4 regions of the Streptomyces sp. NBC_00887 genome follow, and region 4 is predicted to be linked to each of the others. Evidence: riboswitches for the same ligand, from Rfam matches in the RefSeq annotation. Region 4 holds a riboswitch; each other region holds the start of a gene.
The links. Region 4 has a riboswitch for cyclic di-AMP ahead of OG844_RS25785 (M23 family metallopeptidase). Riboswitches for the same ligand answer to the same signal wherever they lie in the genome.
Positions count from the first base shown of each region.

Region 1: it holds a riboswitch for cyclic di-AMP, as region 4 does, so the genes downstream of both, OG844_RS14285 (peptidoglycan DD-metalloendopeptidase family protein) here and OG844_RS25785 (M23 family metallopeptidase) in region 4, are expected to answer to the same signal.
Region 2: it holds a riboswitch for cyclic di-AMP, as region 4 does, so the genes downstream of both, OG844_RS17930 (transglycosylase SLT domain-containing protein) here and OG844_RS25785 (M23 family metallopeptidase) in region 4, are expected to answer to the same signal.
Region 3: it holds a riboswitch for cyclic di-AMP, as region 4 does, so the genes downstream of both, OG844_RS30590 (transglycosylase family protein) here and OG844_RS25785 (M23 family metallopeptidase) in region 4, are expected to answer to the same signal.

Region 1 covers NZ_CP108788.1:3,131,415-3,135,373, reverse strand. Annotated here, with positions in the region: gene OG844_RS14300 (helix-turn-helix domain-containing protein) at 1-687, shown strand, start outside; gene OG844_RS14295 (DUF6126 family protein) at 757-930, shown strand; gene OG844_RS14290 (tyrosine-protein phosphatase) at 940-1,752, opposite strand; cyclic di-AMP (ydaO/yuaA leader) riboswitch at 2,174-2,332, shown strand; gene OG844_RS14285 (peptidoglycan DD-metalloendopeptidase family protein) at 2,337-3,308, shown strand; gene OG844_RS14280 (SGNH/GDSL hydrolase family protein) at 3,475-3,959, shown strand, end outside.
Region 2 covers NZ_CP108788.1:3,942,816-3,946,774, reverse strand. Annotated here, with positions in the region: gene OG844_RS17945 (hypothetical protein) at 1-19, opposite strand, end outside; gene OG844_RS17940 (flavodoxin family protein) at 12-464, shown strand; gene OG844_RS17935 (hypothetical protein) at 547-783, opposite strand; cyclic di-AMP (ydaO/yuaA leader) riboswitch at 1,140-1,324, shown strand; gene OG844_RS17930 (transglycosylase SLT domain-containing protein) at 1,329-2,186, shown strand; gene OG844_RS17925 (response regulator) at 2,284-2,919, opposite strand; gene OG844_RS17920 (sensor histidine kinase) at 2,919-3,959, opposite strand, start outside.
Region 3 covers NZ_CP108788.1:6,681,409-6,685,367, reverse strand. Annotated here, with positions in the region: gene eno (phosphopyruvate hydratase) at 1-718, opposite strand, end outside; gene OG844_RS30590 (transglycosylase family protein) at 1,059-1,748, opposite strand; cyclic di-AMP (ydaO/yuaA leader) riboswitch at 1,749-1,919, opposite strand; gene OG844_RS30585 (transglycosylase family protein) at 2,209-3,159, opposite strand; gene OG844_RS30580 (cytochrome P450) at 3,265-3,959, opposite strand, start outside.
Region 4 covers NZ_CP108788.1:5,645,686-5,649,644, forward strand. Annotated here, with positions in the region: gene OG844_RS25780 (aldo/keto reductase) at 1-628, opposite strand, end outside; gene OG844_RS25785 (M23 family metallopeptidase) at 843-1,880, opposite strand; cyclic di-AMP (ydaO/yuaA leader) riboswitch at 1,892-2,044, opposite strand; gene OG844_RS25790 (PP2C family protein-serine/threonine phosphatase) at 2,279-3,436, opposite strand; gene OG844_RS25795 (MerR family transcriptional regulator) at 3,567-3,959, opposite strand, start outside.

The sequences.
Region 1 (3,959 bases), 2.5 Mb from region 4:
CCTCCTGACGGAGGGGTGGCCGACGAGCTGCCCGGAATCGCTCCGCGCCTGCGCGACCTGCGCCTCCACCGGGGGCTCACCCTGGAGGCCGCCGCCCGGCGGGCCGATCTCTCCCCGGCACACCTCTCCCGGCTCGAGACGGGCCGCAGGCAGCCGTCACTGCCGATGCTGCTCGGGCTCGCCCGCATCTACGGTACGACGGTCTCCGAGCTCCTCGGCGAGATGCCGCCCGAGCGTGACGCGATCGTCCGCGGCGGCCCGTTCGCGGGCGCTCCGGGCGGCGCGCTCGGCGGGACCGCGGGCAGCGCTCCGGGCGCCGGCCCGGGTGGCGCTTCGGGTGGTGCCTCGGGTGGTGCCGAAGCCGACGGCTGGATCTACCAGCAGGCCGGTGGCTCGGGCCGGGCGATGCAGGCGTTGCGGGTCCGGGTCCCCTACGGGGCCCAGAGCGATCTCGTACGCGTCCACCCGGGCGAGGAATGGCTGTACGTCCTCGACGGGCGGCTGCGGGTGAGTCTGGGGGAGACCGTGCACGACCTCGGGCCGGGGGACAGCGCGCACTTCGACTCGCTCACCCCGCACCGGATCGCGGCGCTCGACCGCGGGGGCGCCGAGCTGCTCTTCGTCCACACCCTGCTGCAGAGCCCCTCGGCGGAGCTGTGCCTGGGCAGTGGGACGCACCTTCGCTGACCTCGCACGCCCCACCGCCCCTGCCGCACACCGGTCAACTCGGCCCGAGACCCGAAAGAGAGGACTGCCATGTCCGATTCGGAGCACTACGACCCGCTCACCCCGCGCCCGCGGGGGAGCAAGGACACGCAGGAGCGGAAGATGCCCCGCGGCGTGGTCATCCGGCTCGTCGCCTACCTGGTGGCCGGCCACGTCGTCGCGGCCTTCCTCTTTCTCCTGTTCACCGTGGCGGGCAAAGGCTGACCGCCTGCGCTACGCCTCCTCGACGAGACGCTCGCGCAGCCTCTCGCGGGTTTCGGGCGCGAGCTTCAGCCCCTCGCTGAGGTAGCGGTCCGTGCCGCCCCAGGTCTCCTCGATCGCGGCGAAGGCGGCGGCGAGGTAGTCGGAATGCGCACCGAAGAGCGGGTTGAGTAGCTCCATCACCTCGTCCGACATCCCTGCCGACGACGTGTCGCTGCGCCGCACCTTGTAGCGGCGGTGCGCGTCGTTGGACTTGAGGTAGTCGGCCTCGACGGCCTCCTTCTCGACGCCGACGGCCAGCAGCGAGATCGCGATCGACAGGCCGGCCCGGTCCTTGCCCGCCGCGCAGTGCATCAGCGCCGGCACGCTGTCCTCGGCCAGCGCGTGCAGCACCCTGCTGTGCTCCGCGGTGCGGTCCGTGATGATCGACCGGTACGACGCGATCATGCGGGCCGTCCCCTTGCCGTCGGCGAGGATCGAGCGCAGCTGCTGGATGTCGCCGTCGCGCACCAGTCGCCAGAACTCGGCGCCGTCGGCCGGGTCGGAGAGCGGAATGCTGACATTCCGGACGCCTGGCAGTTCCACATCGAGGCCGTCGAGCTTGTGGTCGGCGGCGTTGCGGAAGTCGAAGACGGTGTGCAGGCCGAGTCCGGCCAGGAATGCCGTGTCCGTCTCGGTGGCGTGCGCCAGGTGGCCGCTGCGGTAGAGGCGCCGGTAGCGCACCCTGCCGCCGTCCGTGGTCGGCAGGCCGCCCACGTCGCGGAAGTTGCGGACCCCGGTCAGCTCGGCGTCTGTCGACGGAACCTCTGGCAGCTGCTGCGTCACAAGGACTCCTGGAGTGTCTGGCGTCGGCGCCGCTCGCCGACGGGGGCACGCCCGCGACGATACGACATGGATTCATCGGGCAATCGTTTCGCCCTTCGGCGCCTTTCCTGCCGGGGTGACCGGCGGCCCGCGAGCATGACATGTCCGTATTGGTGTATTTAGCAGAACATGCCCCGCTTGCATGGGAGATGGGGCTCGGCAGGTGAGCGGGATCATATCCGTGACGGTGTGTGGCGAAACTGCCGAGAGGTAATCCTTACGCCGCGCGGAAAGCCAAGATCCGTAATCCACGGAGTGTGACCGGAATTCCGTAACGGAATTGAACCGCTCATTCCGGTACGCAACCGGTGGCTTGTTCCCGGCGTCCTGACTCGCTTACGGTCACCGTCAATCCGGACGGAACGCCTCATCCTGCCGCCGCCCGGAATCCGCACCGACTCACGTGTGGCAGGAGCGGGGGAACCAGGTAAGCCGCCGACCGGAGTGATCCGGAACGGCTTGGGGTCAAGACGCGCTCAGCGCGGCCGGGCATCTCCAGTCCGAACCCGACAGCTCACCTCGCAGGCGCCGGAGAGGAATTCCCCATGCCCGCAAAGGGTAAGCACCGTCGTACGAAGGCCAGCCCGATCTCCCGCGGCGTCCTCGCCGCAGGGACCGGCGGCGCCGTCCTCGCCCTTCCGCTGATCGGCGCCACCGGCGCGTTCGCCGCCGAGCAGTCCGCGCCCGCAGCCAAGCCCGCGGCCGCCAGTGCGGCGCACCACGCGCCGGCCGCCTCCGTGGCGAAGAAGCAGGGCGCCCCCAGGACCTACTCCGTGGTCGCCGGTGACTATCTGGCGAAGATCGCGGCCGACAAGAAGGTCAAGGGCGGCTGGGAGAAGCTGTACAAGGACAACCGTGAGGTCGTCGGCGACAACCCGAGCCTGATCTTCCCGGGCATGAAGCTGACCCTCGGCGTCAAGGCATCCGGTTCCACCACGGAGTCCGCGCCCTCCAAGGCCGCCCCGTCGAAGGCCGCCCCGTCGAAGGCCGCCCCGTCGAAGGCTGCCCCCTCGAAGGCGGAGTCGGCCCCGAAGGCCGCCGCGCCGGCCGAGAAGGCGTCGACGGCCACCAACGCCGCCGACACCACCGGTGCTTCGGAGAGCGACAGCTCCGGCTACACCACCCCGGTGGCCGACGGTGGCGTCTCCACCCAGTACCGCGTCGCCGGTGCCAGCTGGTCCAGCGGTTACCACACCGGCGCCGACTTCCAGGCCGCCTCCGGCACCAGCGTCCGGTCCATCGGCCCGGGCACCGTGGTCTCCGCGGGCTGGAGCGGTGCGTACGGCAACGAGGTCGTCATCAAGCACGACGACGGCATGTACTCCCAGTACGCCCACCTGTCGTCGCTCGGCGTCTCGGCCGGCCAGACCGTCACCGGCGGCCAGCAGATCGGCCTCTCCGGTTCCACCGGCAACTCCACCGGCCCGCACCTCCACTTCGAGGTCCGCACCGGCCCGAGCTACGGCTCGGACGTCGACCCGATCGCCTACCTGCGCTCGCACGGCGTCTCCATCTGACGCAATCGGGCGGCTCGGTGAGCCCAAGAGGGGCGGTGCGCGGCGGCGCACCGCCCCTCTGCTTATTCCGGCTTTACCAAAACCTGACCGGGTGGTCTATCTCACCACCCGTCAACCCCTTATTACGGTCGCGTAGGTCACATTCGAAGGTGCAGGATATGCGCTTGTGGCAGACGATTCGAGAAACAAACAACGAGGCACCATCGGGTCGTACGCAGCGATTGGCGACAGCTTCACCGAGGGCGTCGGAGACCCCGGCCCCGACGGGACGCTCATCGGCTGGGCGGACCGTTTCGCGGTCATCCTGGCGGACCAGCTCCCACTCCCCGCTGCAGCGGCCGGCCCCGCGGACGGCCCGCACGGGAACTTCCGGTACGCCAATCTCGCCGTACGCGGACGCCTCCTCGACCAGATAGTCGAGGAGCAGGTCCCCCGCGCCAAGGAGCTCGCACCGGATCTGGTGAGCTTCTGCGCGGGCGGCAACGACATCATCCGGCCCGGCTCCGACCCGGACGACGTGGCCGAACGCTTCGAGCGCGCGGTCGCCGACCTGACCCGTTCGGTCGGCACCGTCATGATCACCACCGGCTTCGACACCCGAGGCGTTCCGGTGCTCCGGCACCTGCGGGGCAAGATCGCCACGTACACCGC
Region 2 (3,959 bases), 1.7 Mb from region 4:
GGGTCCTGGGTGTGGCCACTCTGCTGATCGTGCATCACACGCCCTCGCCGAACTGTCAGGCGCTGTTCGAAGCCGTCGTCTCCGGTGCGACCACGGAGGAGATCGAAGGGGTCAGGGTCGAACGGCGCGCGGCGCTCTCCGCCACCGCTTCCGACGTACTCGCCGCCGACGGCTACCTCCTCGGGACCCCGGCGAACCTCGGCTACATGTCCGGCGCCCTCAAGCACTTCTTCGACCAGGTCTACTACCCGTGCCTGGACGCGACGCGCGGCCGGCCCTTCGGCTACTACGTGCACGGCGGCAGCGACGTCACCGGCGCCCTGCGGGCCATGGAGTCGATCACGACCGGCCTGGGATGGCGCCGTACGGCCGACGCCGTGAAAGTCACGGGCGAGCCGGGCAAGGCCGACATCGAGGCGTGCTGGGAACTGGGTGCGACCGTCGCCGCCGGGCTGATGGGCTGAGGCGGCGCGCCTCCCGGGCGCTGTTCGGCCCGGCGGCGAGCTCCGGGTCACGTTCTGCCGGGCAGGACGTACCGTCCGCTGCTCAGCGTGGCCGCCAGGTGAGCTTGTCGCCGCCCACCCATCGCACCGTGGCGGGGTCGTCGAGGTCATGGACGGTGATTCCGGCCGCGTTGGCGATGACGAGCACGTCGGTCATCGCCGTCGCCCTGCCGACGATCTCTCCGTCGATCTCCACGAGGCGGAAGGGCGGATCTCCCGGCTGTACGGCCAGGACGGTGATCGGCGGGTTCCAGGTGCTGGGGCTCGCGCTGTCGGTCATGCGTGGATCGGTTCCACACGGACGGCCGCGGTATGCGCAGATGTGACGTCAATGAGCTGTTTGCCTGATTTAGTCGATTCTTGGGATTGATCCCGTCATTCATAAGGCCCCATATCGTGCGGCCTGTGATCTTTCGGCACAGAGCAAATCGCCCTTATCGGACTCAGTGACCAGCGTCACCTGTCACGCCGACGACGTCGACAGCCGTCGGCCGGTCCCCTTGTGCGCCAAGAAAGTTGGCTTCGCCGTGTGGGGTCGATTACACGAATTTCCATCGATCGATCTTGCGAATGAATTGTGATCACCAATTCGGGGCTTGTTCCTTTCGCTATTTCTCGCCTACGGTCACCCTCACTCCGGATGGAACGCCGAATCCTGCCGCCGTCCGGTAACCCGACCACTCACGTACGGCAGGAGCGGGGGACCCAGGTAAGCGCCGATCCGGTATCCGGATCGGCTCGGGGTGAAGTCGCATTCGCATGCGGCCGGGCATCTCCAGCCCGAACCCGACAGCTCACTTCGCAGGCGACGGAGAGGAATTCACCATGCCCGCAAAGGGTAAGCACCGTCGTTCCAGGACCAGTTCACTGACCCGCGGCATCATCGCCGTGAGCACGGGCGGAGCCGCTCTGGCCCTCCCCGTGATCGGTGCGACCGGCGCCTTCGCAGCACCGGCCCAGCCGGTCGCCATCGAAAAGGCGTCGACGTCGACTGCTGTGTCCGCAAAGGGAATTGCGGCCAAGAAGTCCGCACCCGTCACCTATTCCGTGATCTTGGGTGACTCCCTCGCCAAGATCGCACGCGGACATTCCGTGAGCGGTGGCTGGCAGGAGCTGTACAAGGACAATCGCGCGGCTGTCGGCGACAACCCCGATCTGATTCGCCCCGGTCTGAAGCTGACCATCGGCGCCAAGGCCGAGAACAAGGCTGCGAAGTCGGGTAAGGCCGAACCCAAGGCCTCCGGCGCCTCGGACCGCGCCGAGAAGAGCGCCGACCGCGCCGACCGTTCGGAGCGCACGAGCACGAAGCTCGCCGCGCAGGGCGCGCCCGCCGCCGCTCCCGCGGCCCAGCCGGCCACGTACACGAACGACCTCGACGGCTGGATCAAGGAGTCGCTGGCGGTCATGGCCGAGCACGGCATCCCCGGCAGCTACGACGGCATCCACCGCAACATCATGCGTGAGTCCTCGGGCAACCCGCTCGCCATCAACAACTGGGACTCGAACGCCGCCGCGGGCATCCCGTCCAAGGGCCTGCTGCAGGTCATCGACCCGACCTTCGAGGCCTACCACGTGCCCGGTACGTCGACCGACAGCTATGACCCGGTCGCCAACATCACCGCAGCGTGCAACTACGCCGCAGACCGGTACGGCTCGATCGACAACGTCTTCGGGGCCTACTGACACACGGCTGTGTGACAGCTGAGCACGATCGACGGGTGGTGCGGGTTCGGACGAATCCGCACCACCCGTCCGTGTGTCCCGGCCTCCTGCGCCGGTCCTACGACTTCAGGTAGTGCAGCACCGCGAGGACCCGGCGGCTGTACTCCGTGGTGCTCGGCAGCTCCAGCTTGTCGAAGACGGAGCCGAGGTGCTTCTCGACCGAACTCAGCGACAGGTGCAGCCGCTGCGCGATGGCGGCGTTGGTGCGGCCCTGCGCCAGTTCCTGCAGGACCGTGCGTTCCCGGGGCGTCAGCCCGGCCAGCGGATCGCTGTGGGTACTGCGGAGCACCAGCTGCCGTACGACCTCCGGGTCGAGCACCACACCTCCCGCCCGGATCCGCTCCAGTGCGTCGAGGAACTCGTCGACCTGCGCGACCCGGTCCTTCAGCAGGTACCCCACCCGCTCGGCGCCCCCTGACAGCAACCGGGCCGCATAGGTGCGCTCGACATGCTGGGACAGCACCAGTACGCCGACCGCCGGCCACCGCTCGCGGATCTCCAGGGCGGCCCGCAGCCCCTCGTCGGTGTGGGTGGGAGGCATCCGGATGTCGACGACGACGAGGTCCGGTGTCCGCGCCCCGGCCTCCTGGATGAGGGACGTTCCGTCGCCCACCGCGGCGAGGACGTCGTGCCCCTCCTCCGCCAGCAGCCGGACGAGGCCCTCCCGGAGCAGCGTCGAGTCCTCGGCGAGCATTACGCGCACAGCAGCTCCGCGGTGATGGTGGTCGGTCCCTTCGGAGGGCTTTCGATGTGCAGCAGGCCGTCGAGCGCGTCGACCCGGCTCCGTAGCCCGGTCAGCCCGCTGCCCGCGGGATCCGCACCGCCGGTGCCGTTGTCCCGGACCCGCACCGACACCCGGTTGCCGTCGCCCCGGACGGTGACGGAGATGTGCGTGGCACCGGAGTGCTTCGCGGCGTTGGTGACCGCCTCCGAGACCACGAAGTACGCGGCGGTCTCCACCGGACGGGGCAGCGGCACCGCGAGATCGAACTCCATGCGCAGCGGGATCACGCACCGCTCGGCCACGCCGCCGAGCGCCTCCTCGAGACCCAGACTGTCCAGTGCCGACGGATAGACCCGCCAGGCCACTTCCCGTAGCTCCGTGAGGACGTCCCTCGACTCCTTGTGCGCCTGTCGCAGCAGCGCTTCGGCCTGTTCCGGCGTCCGGTTGCGGCGGGCGCGGCCCAGGAGCATGGCCAGCGCGACGAGCCGCTGCTGGACGCCGTCGTGCAGATCGCGTTCGATGCGGCGGCGCTCCGTGTCGACCGCTTCGAGGACTCCGGCACGGCTGGCGGCCAGTTCGTCGATGCGCTGCTCCAGCAGTTCCCGCGCGGAGGGCCCGAAGTGTTCACGGGCCAGGCGGGCGTCGAGGGCGTCGAGGGAGACGAGCCCCTGCAGGTCGAGGAAGAGCAGGACACCGCCGAGGGCGGCCTGGGGCAGCAGCTCCTGCCAGCTCGTGGTCGACCGGACCACCCCGGCGGCCAGGAGCCCGGCCAGTACCGCCCCGAACACGAGCAGCCCGGTCACGAAGGCGAACAGGATGCCGGTCCAGGTACGTGCGGCGACGAAGCGCAGGACGGCCCGCCCGGACAGGCTGTGTGCGGGGAACACGTCACCGAAGAAGACACCGCGCCGCCACCGCTCCAGCTCCGCGAGCCCACGGGCCCCACCGGCCAGCAGGGCGAGCGCGCGGCCGTGCGTACGGGGCCACAGGAGGAACGGTCCCAGCGCCGC
Region 3 (3,959 bases), 1.0 Mb from region 4:
CGAGCGCGATGTCGCGGCCCGGAACGTAGCCGGCTTCCTTGACGGCTTCGAGGATCAGGTCCAGGGCGGCGCGGTTGGACTCGAGGTTCGGGGCGAAGCCGCCCTCGTCACCGAGACCGGTGGACAGGCCCTTGGTCTTCAGGACCTTCTTCAGCGTGTGGTAGATCTCCGCGCCCCAGCGAAGGGCCTCGGAGAAGGACTCGGCGCCGATCGGCGCGATCATGAACTCCTGGATGTCCACGTTGGAGTCGGCGTGCGAGCCGCCGTTCAGGATGTTCATCATCGGAACGGGCAGCAGGTGCGCGTTCGGGCCGCCGAGGTAGCGGAACAGCGGCAGGTCGGACGCCTCGGACGCGGCGTGGGCCACGGCCAGCGAGACGCCGAGGATGGCGTTGGCGCCGAGGGAGCCCTTGTTCTCGGTGGCGTCGAGGTCGAACATCGCCTGGTCGATGAGGCGCTGCTCGGTGGCGTCGTAACCGACGAGCTCCGGGCCGATCTGCTCGATGACGGCGAGGACGGCCTTCTCGACACCCTTGCCGTGGTAGCGGTTGGGGTCACCGTCGCGAAGCTCAATGGCCTCGAACGCACCGGTGGAGGCGCCGGACGGAACGGCAGCACGTCCCGTGCTGCCGTCGTCGAGGCCAACCTCGACCTCGACCGTGGGGTTGCCCCGGGAGTCGAGGATTTCCCTGGCTACGACGACGTCGATGGACGGCACGAGGCATCTCCTTCTGGGATATGACGCTGGTTGTGCAGGGTCACTGTGGCCTTGCGCCCCGAGCCTAACCGGCTCGGCCCCCTGCATCGGCCGACCGCCCGTCCCCTGGGACGAAAAAGGACCCAAGGGCCTGCATTCCGGGCAAAGGTCCAGAAATCTACTGACCAGTAACCACAAGAGTTGAACGATCCCGTCCGCGGTGCGCCCCTGCGGCACACCGCGGAAACGACCCCGGCCCGGCGCACACGGGGGTGAGTGCGCCGGGCCGGGAGGGAACGCGTCGGGTGCCGCCGGACACCCTCCCGCGGCCCTGAAGCCTTCGGGGAGGAGAGACCCGGGACTACTTCAGGTGGAGCTGCTGACCCGGGAAGATCAGGTCGGCGTCCTCGACGATGTCGTCGTTGAGCTTGAACAGCTTCTGCCAGCCGCCCTTGACCTTCTTCGCGTCGGCGATCGTGCTCAGGGTGTCGCCTGCCTTCACCTTGTACTCGCCGTCACCCTTCTTGACCTTGTCGCCGGTCGGGGTCGTGACGGTCTTCGACGCCTCGGGGGCGGTGCGCTTCTCGCTGCGCGTGGTGGGCTGCTCGGCCTTGCGCTCCGGCTGGGCGGCCTTGTCGGCGCCCGTCGCGGAGGCGTCGACACCCGGGTCCACACCGTCGTCGGTCAGGCCGCCGGCGCCGGCGCAGGCCCAGGCGCCCGGGCCCTGCAGGTCGAGGAGCTTCTCGGCTGCGGTGATCTGCTGGGCCTTGCTGGCCAGGTCGGCGCGGGCGGCGAACTGCGTACCGCCGGCGGCTGCCCAGCTGGACTGCGAGAACTGCAGACCGCCGTAGTAGCCGTTGCCCGTGTTGATGGACCAGTTGCCACCGGACTCGCACTGCGCGACGGCGTCCCACGTGGCGACGGAGGCGGCGGAGGCACCGGTCGCGCCCATCAGCGGGACGGCGACCGCGGCACCGGTGACGCCGGCCAGGGTGGCGATACGGACGGCCTTGGACGGGCGACGGTGCTTGCCCTTGCTCGAAAGCAGCATGGTTCTCCTCACCGACGCCTACGAGGTGAGCTGTCGGGTTCGGGCCTGTGAGTTGCCCGGTCGCTCGCACTGGCAAGCGACTTCACCCCGAGCCGGCCCTCGCCCGTCTTCCGACGGCCGGGTCCGGCACTTACCTGGGTCCCCCGCTCCTGCCTACGGCGCTTTACGCGTCGATCCCTTCGACCGACGGCAGGATTCGGCGTGACGGTCGAAGGTGCCCGCGGTGCGAGCGGTTCCGACCGTAGACATAGGCAACCCCCACATTCAAAGATGGACATCACGGACAATCAGCCCTTACCCGCACCAGGTGAAGGATCGTTTTCGCAGGTCGGAGGCATCGCCGGCGAACCGGGCGGGCAAGAAGCGTGAGTTGACGCAAAGAGACCCATGTCTCACTTAGACATAAGTGGACATAGGCCTCTGAACTGCCCCCGGATTTGGGGTGTTTTCCCGAATTGGATCAGTTGCCGGCAGCGGCTTCCGCACCGGCCCCGGCGGTCTTCTCGTCCGCCTGTGCGCCCAGGTCGAGGTTCTGTCCGGGAAGGATCAGGTCCGGGTCGGAGCCCAGCTCGTCCTTGTTGGCCTCGTAGAGCGCCGTCCAGCCGCCGGGCAGTTCCTGCGCGTCCGCGATCGCCCAGAGGTTGTCGCCCGTGCGGACGGTGTAGGTGCCGTCGCCGCCGTCGCGCGCGTCGGCGTCACCGCGCGACGCGTGCCGGCCGGACTCGCGCCCGTCCGTCGAGCCCGTTCCGGCGCTCGCCTCCGGGGCCGGGGTGCCGCGGTGCTTGCCGCCCGGCGCTCCCGTCGAGCCGTCAGAGGTCTCGGACGTCTCGGGCGAGGGGAAGGAGTCAGGCTTGTCGGATCCGGTCGACTTGTCGGCTTTGCCGGTTTCGCCACCGCGGTTGTCCGTGTTCCTGTTCCCGCTCGCGTTGCCCGACGCATCGGACGAGGGGGTGGCCGACGCGTCGTCGGACGGGGTCGCTGTGTCCGACGGCTCGGTGGTCGGCTCACTGCCCGGGTCGACACCCGGGAGCGTGTTGTCGAGCGCGAGCCCGGAGATCACCGCGCAGCTGGCCCACGCCGTCACCCCCTGGTCGTCGAGCACCTTCTCCGCCACGGATATCTGCTGCGAGCGGCTGGCCAGGTCGGCGCGGGGCGCGAACGCCGTGCCGCCGTATTCCGACCAGGTGTCCTGCGAGAGCTGCAGGCCGCCGTAGTAGCCGTTGCCGAGGTCGGCGCTCCACATGCCACCGCTCTCGCACTCGGCGACCCGGTCCCAGGTCGAGGCGTCGGCTGCGTGCGCACCGGTCGCGCCGAGCAGCGGGATGGCGATGGCCGACCCTGTGACGCCTGCGGCGACGACGATGGCGGGTGCCTGCCGAGGGCGACGGTGTCTGCCGTTCGCGGAGCCCATGGGATTGCCTTCCGTGTGACTGACGTGTGACTGGTGAGTCGAACGGTGAACCTAGCCGCACTCGAACGTGTGTCACAAGTCGATGCAGCGGAGATCACGTGAAAGTCACAGAGTTGACAGAGTGTCACTTTTTTCGGCGCGGTGTCCGGGATCGAACTCCACGGGAAGAGTGCGCAGTCCGCGCATGATGAGCCCGCCCCGCCATCGCAAATCGGTAGGTTCCGCAGCGAGCCGCAGGTCGGGGAGGCGTCGCAGCAGCGTCGCCAACGCCGCCTGGCCCTCCAGCCGGGCCAGCGGTGCCCCCAGGCAGTAGTGGATGCCGTGCCCGTACCCGAGGTGCTGATTGTCACTCCGAGCGAGATCCAGCGTGTCCGCATCGCGGAATCGCTCCGGGTCCCGGTCGGCGGCGGCCAGCACCACGAGAACGGGGTCCCCGGCCTCGATGCGCTGCCCGCCCAGCGTCACGGGTTCGGTGGCGTACCGCCAGGTGGCGAGCTCCACCGGACCGTCGTACCGCAGCAACTCCTCGATCCCCGTGGCCAGCAGCGCCGTCTCCCCGGCCTCGATCGAGCGCTGGAGCAGCTCGCGCTGTTCCGGGTTGCGCAGCAGGGCGTAGGTGCCGTTGCCGATGAGGTTGACCGTGGTCTCGAAACCGGCGAACAGCAGGATGAAGGCCATCGCCGCGGCTTCGTTCTCGGTGAGGTGCTCGCCGTGGTCACTTGCCCGGATGAGTCCCGAGATCAGGTCGTCGCCGGGATTCTCCCTTTTGCGCTGGATGAGTTCAGCGAGGTAGCCGCGCA
Region 4 (3,959 bases):
ACGGGACGGCGGCGAGGCCCGCCTCGGCTGCCGTGTCCTGGAGCTCGCCCTCGTAGGTGTCGCGCGAGACGAGGTTGTAGTGCGGCTGCAGCGCGACATAGCGGGCGAGGCCCTCGCGCTCGGAGAACTCCAGGGAGGCCCGGAGCCGCTTGGGGCTGATGTTGGAGGCGGCGATCTCGCGCACCTTGCCTTCCTTCACCAGCTGGTCGAGCGCGGTGATGATCTCCTCCACGGGGACGGTCTCGTCGTCGAAGTGCGTGTAGTAGAGGTCGATGTGGTCGGTGCCGAGCCTGCGCAGCGAGGCCTCGGCGGCGCCCTTGATGGTCGCGCCGGCGAGCCCCTTGAACTCGGGGTGGGCGCCGACCTTGGTGGCGACGACGATGTCGGAGCGGTTGGAGCGCGACGCGAGCCACTTGCCGACGAGCGTCTCCGACTCGCCGCCCTCGTTGCCCGGGGCCCAGGCGGAGTACGAGTCGGCCGTGTCGATGAAGTTGCCGCCGGCCGCGGCGTACGCGTCCAGGACGGCGAAGGACCCGTCCTCATCGGCCGTCCAGCCGAAGACGTTGCCGCCGAGTGCGAGCGGGAAGATCTGGAGGCTCGAGGAACCGAGTGTGCGGAGTGAAGTCATACCTGGAACAAACCAGTCCGCTCAGGCGACTATTCCGATGGATGCGGACCACGGGCAGACCGGCAGCCCTGACGTCGGGGGGAGCGCCAGGGCCGCCGGAGTTCAGGTGGGCCGTCCGACGGGGTTCGGATGGGCCGTCCGCCCGCGCGAACGCTCGGCGGAGAACCGGCGAGGGCTCGGCGGACACACCGCGGAGCCCTCGGACCGGGAGAACTCAGATCGAGAGACCCTTGCTGCGCAGCCAGCTCATCGGGTCGATGCCCGAGCCGTCCGCGGTGTGGACCTCCAGGTGGAGGTGAGGGCCCGTCACATTGCCGGTGGCGCCGACGCGGCCGATGGTCTCACCGGTGGTGACCCGCTGGCCGGCGGTGACGTCCATCGAGGACTGGTGGCTGTACGAGACCTCCGTACCGTCGTCCAGCTCGATGACGGTGTGGTACCCGTACGAACCCGACCAGCCCGCCGACTTCACCGTGCCGCTGTGCACGGCCTTGATCGGGGTGCCCGTCGGCGCCGCGAAGTCGAGACCGGTGTGGTAGCCGGAGGACCACATCGAACCGGCCTGGCCGAAGGTCGAGGTGATCGTGTACGAGGAGGTCGGGAGCGCGTAACTGGCGGCGAGCTTGGCGAGGCGCTCGGCCTCTGCCTTCTTCTTCGCCGCGAGCTCCGCGGCCTTCTTCTCGGCGGCGGCCTTCGCCTCGGCCTCGCTCTGCTGCTTCGCGGCTGCGGCTGCGGCCGCTTCGGCTGCTGCCTTCTCCTCGGCGGCCTTGGCCTCGGCCTCGGCTCCGGCCTGCTGCTGCTCGGCCTGCTGGAGGATGCGGGCGCGCAGCGCCTCACCGGCGTTGCTCGTGCCCTGCTCGGCCTCGGCGGCCGTGATGCCGGCCGTGGTGAGCGGGGAGGCCACGGCGACCGTGCCGTTGTCCGCCGAGTCGTCCGACATGAACGCGCTCACACCGGGCAGGGACTTGGCGTCGGGGAGATTGTCCGCGATGGAATCGGGAAGAGAAATGGAGACCGGCGGCTTGCTCTGCGCAGTGGCCATGCCACCCGCGCCGACGGCCGCGATGACGCCGACACCGAGGACGGTGGAGCTACGGGCGAGGCCGCGCTGCTTGGCTACACGGTGCCTGCCGCGTACGGGACGGATGGACTCCTCGGTGGGGTTCCATTCCTCCCACGTCCTGTCCTCGTCACCGACGGTGTCGGACCTGAAGGGTGACGGGGCCTCGGGGGCAGGCTGATTGGACGCCACGTGGGCGCACTCCTTTCCTTCCTTCTCGCCTACCGGGTTAGCTGACGGGTTCGGAGCAGGAAGGTCTCCTACGGGCCCCTCTGCCTCTCACGAGACACAGGTGTCCGATTCACCCCATGTAGGTGGTTCCCCGGTTTCCTTGCGGAATTCGGCGCTCGCGCACGGTGCCGCCTCTTGCGACGACTGGGACAACCGCGCTGCGTTATCGAACGTTAATAGACACCCGGGTCCGATTCCAAGCTGTTCCCGTTGATCATTCACAGCTTCGACATGGACTTTCAGGGGATTAACGGTCCGAAACGGGCGAGTTGAGTATTCCCCGTCGGAGCACCAGTTTCTGACGTTGCGTCACATGTTATGCGGAGCGGTGTCCTTCGACTACGCACCGTGGCAACGACTCATCCATCGCCCCGCCCCACGATCTTCACAGTCGTCCGCCGCTCCGGCTGCCCCCGCGCGGGCCGGCCGACCGCGAGCAGCGCCATGTCGTCCACGGCGCGGCCCCCCGTGTGCAGCCGCACGTCGTCGGTGAGCGCCGAGAGCAGTTCGTCGGGCCCGGGGAAGATCCGGCCGCGCAGCCGGGCCGCCGGGTCGTAGAAGACCCCGTCGGCGTCCCGCGCCTCGGAGAGACCGTCCGTGAACACCAGGAGCGTCGCCCCGGCAGGCAGCTCCCACTCGTCCGACCGGTCCGGCCACACCCCCAGGTCCATCCCGATCGGCAGCGCGGGCACGGTCGGCGCGAGCACCTCGAGCGCCCCGTCCGCGTGCAGCAGGATCGGTTCGGGGTGACCACGGTTGACGATCCGCAACCTGCCCGAACCCGCCGGGATCTCGGCGAGCACCGCGGTGACGAACCCCTCCATGGAGTCGAGCCCGCCGCGTTGGGTCCCTTCCCGCGCCAGCGCCCTCTCCAGCCGCTGCGCCACACCCTCCAGCGACAGCTCCTGCTCGGCGGCCTCCCGGAACGCCCCGATCACCACGGCCACCGCCTCCACGGCGGCCAGCCCCTTGCCCCGTACGTCCCCGACGACCAGCCGCACCCCGTGCGGGGTGTCCGCGACGGCGAACAGGTCACCGCCGACGAACTCGTCCGCCTGCGCCGCCTCGTACCGCGCCGCGACCAGCAGCCCGCCGATCCGCTCGTCCGGCGTCGGGAGCACCGCGCGCATCGCGGTCTCCGCGATGACCCGGGCCGAGGCCAGCTGCTCGTTGCTGCGCCGGACGACGCCGTTGATCACGAGGGCGAGCACGGAAACGGTGACCAGGGTGAACAGCTCGGTGACCGGGGCGACGTCCGAGATCGTGTCGTCGTACAACCGGATGGCCAGGACCGTCAGGATCGCGGCCGCGGCCGTACGGATCGTGCTCGCCAGCGAGAAGAACGGCGCGGCGATCAGCGGGGCCGCCGCGAACAGGGGGATCGCACTGACCTCGGGCGGCGTATTGAGGTCGAAGACCACCCCGGCCGCGATCATCAGTGCGGGCAGCAGACGTACGAACTGCCGGGTGCGGGCACCTCCAGCAGCTCCGCCGCGCCACCTCTCCCGCTTCCCCACCTGTGCACTCCTGCCCGGTCCGCCCACGGCTGCGGACGGTACCGCGCTCCACCCAGGCTGGCCGGAGCCGCGCCGTGAGGCGACTCGTCGTCGGCCAAAGGGAGGAGCGCCGAGCGCCGCGCCCCCATGGTCAGTCGGAGAGCTTGCGCTGCGCGTAGATCGTCAGTGCATCCCGTACGAAGACGGCGGTGCCGTCTCCGTACCGATCGTAGTTCTTCCCGAAGCGGGGATCGGCGACGTACATGTCCCCGAGCCCGATCACGTACGACCGGGTGGCGGGCGTGGTCACCGACAGCCACTCGCAGTGCCGCCGCGCGATGTCCTGCACCGGCTCGTCGGACGGGTCCATGCCCGCCGCCCTGGCCTGCCCGTAGTCACGGGCGATGGCCTCGTGCGCGGCCTGGAAACTGTCGCGCTCCGCCCGGCTGAGCGAACGCCACCACCGGTCGCCCTTCTCGTACGCGTCCCGCCCCCAGCGCTCGGTGACCTCCTGCTCGTACACCGTGTGATCGAAGCCGTCGAA